One region of the Collibacillus ludicampi genome, then DNA from elsewhere that is predicted to be linked to it. Evidence: riboswitches for the same ligand, from Rfam matches in the RefSeq annotation. Region 1 holds a riboswitch; the other holds the start of a gene.
What was found. A riboswitch is a leader RNA that binds a small molecule or an ion and turns the genes downstream of it on or off. The one in region 1 is predicted to bind cyclic di-AMP.
Positions count from the first base shown of each region.

Region 2: another riboswitch for cyclic di-AMP. It lies ahead of DNHGIG_RS01885 (LysM peptidoglycan-binding domain-containing protein); the one in region 1 lies ahead of kimA (potassium transporter KimA).

Region 1 is NZ_BOQE01000001.1:2,025,259-2,029,475, forward strand. Features, by position in the region: gene DNHGIG_RS10230 (hypothetical protein) at 245-955, shown strand; gene DNHGIG_RS10235 (phosphodiester glycosidase family protein) at 898-1,248, shown strand; gene DNHGIG_RS10240 (hypothetical protein) at 1,302-2,180, shown strand; cyclic di-AMP (ydaO/yuaA leader) riboswitch at 2,341-2,473, shown strand; gene kimA (potassium transporter KimA) at 2,578-4,217, shown strand, end outside.
Region 2 is NZ_BOQE01000001.1:359,002-363,218, reverse strand. Features, by position in the region: gene DNHGIG_RS01895 (bifunctional 4-hydroxy-2-oxoglutarate aldolase/2-dehydro-3-deoxy-phosphogluconate aldolase) at 1-218, shown strand, start outside; gene DNHGIG_RS01890 (LacI family DNA-binding transcriptional regulator) at 266-1,291, shown strand; gene DNHGIG_RS01885 (LysM peptidoglycan-binding domain-containing protein) at 1,329-1,964, opposite strand; cyclic di-AMP (ydaO/yuaA leader) riboswitch at 1,976-2,115, opposite strand; gene DNHGIG_RS01880 (FTR1 family iron permease) at 2,376-3,341, opposite strand; gene DNHGIG_RS01875 (MalY/PatB family protein) at 3,809-4,217, shown strand, end outside.

The DNA.
Region 1 (4,217 bases):
ATTATAAAAAGTTTAACCTCTTCTCATTGTGATGAGCGTCACATTCGCTAGAAGGAGGTGAGTCCGGCACAGAAATGCTTGCATGTATTGCCGCTGCCGTACAGGTAAGATTGATTCCAGCCAATTTTTTCTCTGAACTCTATTTTTTTAAAATAGTTAACCTAGATTTTTGTAAGCTCGTCCTCTATACTTTAGGGCGAAAAGCTGTTTTTTAGGTGCCTGTCCGACATAGGAGATGATCGTTTTGCTTTTTACATCCAAGAAAAAGGAACACTCATCATTTCCTTTAAAAAACAAAAACACTCGCATGGGATCTATCATTACCATCACCATGGTCATGATCATCTATATGATCACTTCAACAGTTGCACTCGTCCTGTATGGACCATTTGAAAATCTGCGCAGTGCAGTGATAGGTGCCATACTCACAAGCCGACATCCTTGGGTCATCACTCCTTTTTATTCGGCAGCTACCTTGGCAAAGTACCGTCCTGTTTCCTTCGATACGATGGATCGGGGAACGTTGCCGGCCGGCGACTTTGCGAACATTCACGATGACGAAATCGAAGTGGTTCCGATCCAAACGGCCAAATATTCCGGCAGTTTATTGATCGTTCATGATCCAAAACGCGTACATGTGGCAGTGACAAAACATTTAAACTCTGTCGGGGAAACAGTCAGTGAAATGGTGAAAGATTCCGGTTCGATCGCCGGTATTAATGCTGGAGGATTTTCTGACGGCGGACATGGTACGGGCGGTATACCGCTCGGTATTACCGTTTCACGAGGAAAATTCATATGTGGGGATAAAACCTCCCGCGAACCTGTTATTGGAATCACGAAAAGCGGCGCACTGATCGTCGGCAAATATACGTTTCAAGAGCTCGAACAATTGGGATCGAAGATGCGGTCTCATTCGGGCCGGAATTGGTTCGCGACGGGAAGCCTTTTTTAAAGGCGACCGATGGATCCTGGGGCTTCGCGCCGAGATCCGCAATTGGTCAACGCAGCGATGGAGCGATTTTGTTACTTGCCCTCTCAGGGCGGGGGAATGGTGGAATTGGCGCAAGCTTGCTCGATTGCGAGCAAGTGATGTTGGAGCATGGAGCTTATGTGGCGGCCAATCTGGATGGAGGATACAGTTCCGAGCTTTATTATAAGAATCAATTTCTTGTGCCTCCGTCGAATCCCCTTGGAGAAAGATACGTGGCGACAAGCTTCGTCGTGGATGGGGGAAATAAAACATGAGAAAAAAGTGGAGGATGAACAAAAAAATATCTATATGGACAGGAGTTTTTACCTTGTTTACGTTGATCCAACTGGTGACACTCCATGAGATCGATAAGTTTTTGCAGCCTCCCATTTCCCCGGTAATGGAAAGGAATACAACAACCAAGGAACAAGAAACAGTAACCGTCATGCCCCCAAATAACGCTGAGCAAGTGATGTACAGCCAAGATAAACAGTATATGGCTTATACAACAAAGGATACACTGACGATAGCCGGAAAGGGAGGAACCATTTTTCAACAAACGGTAGGGCAGGTATCCTATCTGAAATGGCTGGGAAATACGAACACTCTATTATATTTTGTCCAAGGCTCTTATTTGGACGCTTATTTACTGCCATTGCATGAAGCGAAACCCTATTTGATCTACGAATGGTTTGGAGATCATCGGACGGTTGAGAACACCTTTTTTTCCCCGTACATGGAATACTTGTATATTGAAATGAAAAACGGCTCGATGAATGAAATTTACAAGTATGACGCGGTAAGCGGAATCCGTCAATTGCCATTGGGAGATATTCAAATCTCACGCATTGATTATGACGAGCTTTCCGATACGATGAATATAACCAGTTCTTTTGGAGGAGTCTGGCGTTACATGAATGATCGATTGTACCGTCCGGACGGTTCGGTCGTCATACCGGCTGTCGCGGTTCATCAGCCGAATCCAAAAGTTGATAACCATCAACATCTTGAGGAAAAGAAACCATCATCCACGTCAAACAATGAAATGAAGAGACCCCACGGCAATACATCCAAAGAGTCTCCAGGCAACATGAAACAGGCTAATGCTACCGTCTCGCCGCCTGCAGCAAAAACAACAGGAAGTACGGAGGCGGACAAATCGCTAGCTGGTTCTTCTCCCCAGGTGAAAGCTCAAGTACAAAAATAAGTGATATCGCATCTTTTAAAGGAATTACGTAAAAATCAGAGGTAATAAGAGCAAAGATCATACGCTTATGTAAAGTTTGTTTTTTCTTGGTCAAAATCGCTATAAATCACCAACGGGACGAATTGCTTTCCCTTCTTTGAGGGATATAATGAATATCAACATTTGCAAAACGCCGAATCTGTGAAGACAGAGCGGAGGACCCAATTTGTGGGGTGAATCCAAATGATTTGGTAGGGTGTTCTTCTGCCGCCCGAACCCGTCAGCTAACTTCGTAGGCGATCTGCAGAAGCGGTCGAATGACGTCAAACGACCCTTCGTGGTCGTTTTTTGCTTTTTTTAGAGCAGCAATTGGGAAAACTACATGGGATCACCCAGTGAAGGGAGAGCGTTTTTCACGATGGTACATAGTCATTTGCTTCATCCTCTTCTCGTTATCGCCGCGGTCGTGGCTATCCTGTTTGCCATATCCAATTTCAGCAGCTTGAAGAGGATCATCATCGGGCGGCCGATGCGAACGAAGGAACTGTACGCGAAACATAATAAACTTTTCTGGTTTATGGCATTGCTCGTATTGGCGGCGGATCTCTATTCATCGGTTGCGTATGGTCCCGAAGCCGGTATGACAGAATTGGCTTCCCTGGGATCTGATGTGAAGTGGTTAATTTTACCGATCACGATAGCCACCGTGATTCTTCTCGGAATCTTGATCGCCTCTTATATCATGGGGGTGATGGCGTATCCCAATGGTGGAGGGGCTTACACGATCGCAAAGGAAAATTTTGATAAACCTTGGGTTTCGTTGATCGCATCCAGTGCCTTGCTGGTCGATTACGTCCTGACCGTAGCCGTTTCGGTGTCGGCAGGTGTGCAAGCTGTTGCTTCCGCTTATCCGGTGATTGCGCCACATGCGACGACCATTTCCGTTCTTTGTGTGATCGTGATTCTAATCGTGAATTTGAGGGGAATCTCAGAATCCGCCACGGTATTTGCATGGCCTACTCTCTTTTTCATGATCTGCATGGGGATTCTCATCCTCACGGGAATTTCTGATCAGTTCCAACACGGTTTTGTACAGCCGTCAACTCCGCCGTTTGGGGTCATGCCAAAGGGATTGACAACACTTTTGATCCTCAAAGCATTTAGTGCAGCGTGTTCATCGCTCACAGGGATCGAAACCATTTCCAACTCGGTGCCGGTTTTTCGCGATCCTGCCACGAAAAATGCCGTAAAAGCCTATATCGCTCTCGGTCTTATCACCGGAGCTACGCTCTTGGGTTATTCTTATGAACTTTATGTCAAGGGAATCTCCGTGAATCCGCAGAATACCATGTTATCTCAATTAGCGGGCGTCTATTTTGGACATAGTATCGTTTATCAAATCATGATCTGGTCTACATTTATCGTTCTTATCTTGGCCGCCAATTCTACGTTCACGGGCTTCCCGCAACTTGCGGCGCTTGTCGCGTCTGACGGATTTTTGCCGCGTGCCTTGACGGTTCGTGGCGACCGTTTGGGATATTCGAACGGAATGCTGATTTTAACAGCTCTTGCATCCCTGTTAATCATTGGATTTGAAGCGAGGACGGAAGCTCTGATTCCGCTCTATTCGATCGGTGTATTTGTGTCGTTTACCATCGCACAGATCGGTCTAGTACGCCGTTGGATCCGCGTGAAAGGTTCCTACTGGAAGGTAAAAATGTCCATGAACGCCATTGGCGCTCTTACGACCATCAGTGTTTTGATCGTTGTCGCTTCAACGAAGTTTACAGAAGGGGCATGGATTGTACTCATCGTCTTGCCCGCAATCATCTTCGGTTGCTTAGGTATAAAACGTCATTATAACCAAGTGGCCAATGAGTTGCGCATTGATTTTGAAACTCATAAACCGAGTTCCCATCACATACTAACCATTGTGCTCATCTCGGGGATCCACCGTGTTGTACTCAATACGATATCGTTTGCGCAGAGTCTCAACACCGATGTGGTTGCTGTATACGTGGGGTTTAACGAACAGGATATTGAACGAATGGAACAGAA
Region 2 (4,217 bases), 1.7 Mb from region 1:
TTCCTGCGAACGTCTTGGGGCCTGGTTATCTCAGAGGATTGAGAGAACCGTTTCCCCAGGTATCGTTTATGCCGACCGGTGGAATTTCCATTGCCGACATGAATGATTGGTTTGCCGCCGGCGCTGTGGCTGTTGGGATGGGAGGAGCACTTACAAAAGGGACAGCGGATCAAGTCAAGTGCAAGGCACAAGAAGCATTGGCACAATTACAAAGATGAAAGAGGATGAAATATCATGTATGTTTGATGAATAGGAGGGGAGGCGTATGGCGCGGGTCAAGATGGAGGATGTAGCAAAACTGGCAGGAGTATCGAAAAGCACCGTATCACAGTACCTCAATAAACGTTATGAATATATGAGCATTGAAACTCGTCAAAGAATTGAACAAGCGATCAAAGAAACAGGCTATCAGCGAAATGTTGTAGCGAGAAGCCTAAAAGTAAAGAAGACCCATACGATCGGAGTTATAGTAGCCAATATTCTGCACTATTTTTCAACTGCGATAAGCAGAGGGATCGAAGATTACTGCAATAAACACGGCTTCAACGTCATTGTATGTAATGCTGATGACAATCCTGTTAAGGAACGTGAATATATCGAAATGTTACTTGCCAAGCAAGTAGACGGTTTGATCCTTGCATCTACGAATGAAAATAATGACCTATTAAAAAAACTGGTTGAGGGAGGCTTTCCACTCGTCCTGGTTGATCGCAAATTAGATGGAATTGAAGCGGATGGAGTATTTTCAAACAACGTCAAGGCTTCTGTTGATGCGATCTCACATTTCATCAAACTGGGACATCGATCGATTGCGCTCTTCTCACCGGCCATCAAAAAATTATCACAAAGAAAAGAACGGTACGAAGGGTATCTACGAGCATTGAGCCAGCATCACATCGAGATTCAAGAACAATATATCAAATTTGTTGATAAGATTTCGGATACAAGAAAGATCATTTTGGAACTGTTACACTTGCCCGTTCCGCCAACGGCCCTCTTCTGTACTAATGATTTGACCACAATAGAAACTCTAAAAGTCCTCAAAGAAGAAAAGGTGAATATACCGAGCGATATAGCCGTTATTGGATTCGATGATTCCCCTTGGCTGCAACTTCTTGAGCCACCGCTTACGACCGTGGTTCAGCAAACCTATGATATGGGTGTGAAAAGCGCTGAATTACTTCTTAATAAGATCGAAAATCCACACTCGAAACACTGTACGGTTCATATCATGGATTGCCAGCTGATTGTTCGGGAGTCGTGCGGATTCCTACGCGCTGGGGTTGATTGAGTGGGGATAAAAAAAATAAGAAGGTACAACGACCTTCTTATTTTAATACATAAACCTTAATGTTTTGCATTCCAAATTTTGTTGCTTGTTGCGGGGACGTTGGAACAAAAATATCGATGCGATTTCCGTGCACGCCGATATCTGTTGCATGTGCAATCATTCCCCCTTTAGGAAGCCCCGGGAAATCGTACCCTGTGATATAAAGGGTAGATCCAAGCGGGATCACGGAAGGGTCTACGGCAACGGTTCCTACATGAAGAGGATTTCCCATGTAATCAATACCTGCATATCCTCCGTTTTCGCCAGGGGCAGCCGTATAAGCGGTCGCTACCATGGACAATTCCTTTTTATGCGGAAGTGTTTGCCGAGAAGTTGATTCCACGCGAGAGTTTGTGGAACTATTCTTTTTGGAAGTGCGAGAAGGAATTCGTATCTTTTCGCCAATTTGCAGATTCCGCGGACGAACGCCGGGATTGGTGGACAATAAATTTGCAAGCGGGACATGGAATTTTCTAGAGAGTTTCCAGAGCGTATCTCCTTTTTTGATGGAATACGTCCAACTTTCTTGTCCGGTTTGCAAATTCATTGGTGCGGCTGCGAAGGCTTGGGAAGAAATTCCAGCCATGGAAAGTCCCAATACAGTTGACAACAACATTGTTTTCACTTTCTTCATTCCTAGTACAACTCTCCTTTATCAATTGCCTACGAGGTTAGTTGACGGGTTCGGGTCAAGGAGTCACCCTACTTAAAACTCGAAGTTTTAAGATTCACCCCTAAAAAAAGTCCCCCGTTCTTCACATTTGAAGATTCGGCTATTCTTTTCTTACTGTACCATAGTATAAGCGCGATGCAACTCGAAAAATTTTACAACTAACTCTCGATTTAACGTCTAAAACCTAACATTGAGTTCTCGCATTCAACATATTTTGAACTGGTGACCGTTCAACAGTCACGATTCAACCGAATGGTTACCCCATGATGCTCAAGCGGCAATCAGAACATGAAAAATTTTCTTGTGCAGAAATACAATGAATGCATCCGGGAATTCCGGATGCAGCTATGTGTACAGGAGAATCTAGAAGATTCAGTTTGACAATTTTTCTTGTTTACGTGGTTGCCACACATGTAAGTATTGGTAGGCTAAATACGAGCCGATGACAACAATGACTGCAAAAACTTGTGACGCGAGAGTTTCAACAGTGGGGATTACCGAGAACCACAAGCCCATCCAATCGGGGATATCTAAGTCGATCTGAGTTGTCGAAATCCACCCGGCTTGCTGCATCTCCTGAACGGTCTCTCCAGTCATGACAAAGAGGACAACTCCCAGCATGATGCCAGTGATTACGAGCATTTTCTTGTAAGGGAGGCGTTGATGCGCGAAGAAGGTAAGCACGGCAACGAGCATCGTTAAGCCCAGACCAATCGCTGACCCAAGGAGAACCGCATGAGTGCCGACCTGCAACCGTATCGTCTGTAGGAAAAGTACAACTTCGAACCCTTCACGGTACATGGATGTCAGTCCTAGAATAATGAGTCCCTTGTATGTAATCGATTGGTCGTTACCCGATGATTCGATGATCTCGCGCTTCCTTTGGTTATGATGGGTGATCCAACCCGTCCAGTAGATCTTGTGAAAGAACCAGTTCATGATCACAAGCAGTACCACGTTCGCCAGGAGGCCGGTTGCTGCCTGAATATTGAGTTCTGATGTGGTGCTGCCGACTAAGTTGATGATCCCTACAACCACAAACCAGGTGACTAGTGTTGCCAAGAAAGACAATCCTGCACCAAGAGAAATCGGCTTCCAATAATCGCTTTTGGCACGTACGAGACTCGCTATAATTGCAGATAACACCAAAATGGCCTCAAGTCCCTCACGAAAAACAAGAATACCCGTGTCTATGATAGCAGCCGTTGGACTCAGGTTTTGATCGGTGGGATCAGGGGCTCCATGAGCGGTAACGCCCTGCCAGACGAAGACACCTACTACCAGAAATGCTGCTATACATACGAGAATTGATTTGGCATTAAGAAATGTGCGTAACATAGATTTCATCCCCTTTATTAATAATGAGAATCATTTTCATTACAATGGTATTTTATTCCCTCTTTGATTCTTCGTCAAGAGCTCTCAGGGAAAGTGGGGATACAACGATTTCATGATACGAAAACCCCGGATCATCCGGGATTTTATGTGAACGGATCGTCGACCGATCCGACCAGATCGCGAAGAACTCCATCACTGGCCCCGACAACGAAAGGAGTATCCGGTCTGATTCCCATTTGGGTCGCGTGTCCGGATTCATTCCGGAAAGATATTACCATGGGTGAGTAGATAGAACGATATTGGATGAAAGATATGATTTGACACGGGAGAGTATTGTTTTGTTCTCGTTGATGATTTGTAGTAAAATCATAAATTATGGAACAAATATACATGTGATTTTGTTAGTATTCGGACTCATGAATCAGTCTCCTCGAAAGGAATATAGGTTAGCAAAAGGAGGAAGAATCATGAAATATAACTTCGATGAAGTGATAGATCGTATAGGAACAAACTCGAGTAAGTGGGATTATCGCGAGAAGATTTTTGGTACGGAAGATGTACTCCCCTTATGGGTGGCCGATATGGATTTTCCGTGTCCGCCATGCGTTGTGGAAGCGATCATCAAACGGGCGCAGCATCCGATATACGGGTATCCGGGTAAGCCGCGTGAGTTTTACGCTGCTGCTGTCCATTGGCTCAAACGTAGATTTGGTGTTGATGTCCAACCGGAATGGATGGCTACGGTTCCCGGAGTTGTTCCTGGCATACATATTGCTATTGAAGCTTTTACGAATCCGGGGGACAAAGTCGTTGTACAACCGCCAGTCTATCATCCGTTCTTCCGTGCGATACGAAACCGTGGGCGTCAAATTGTCG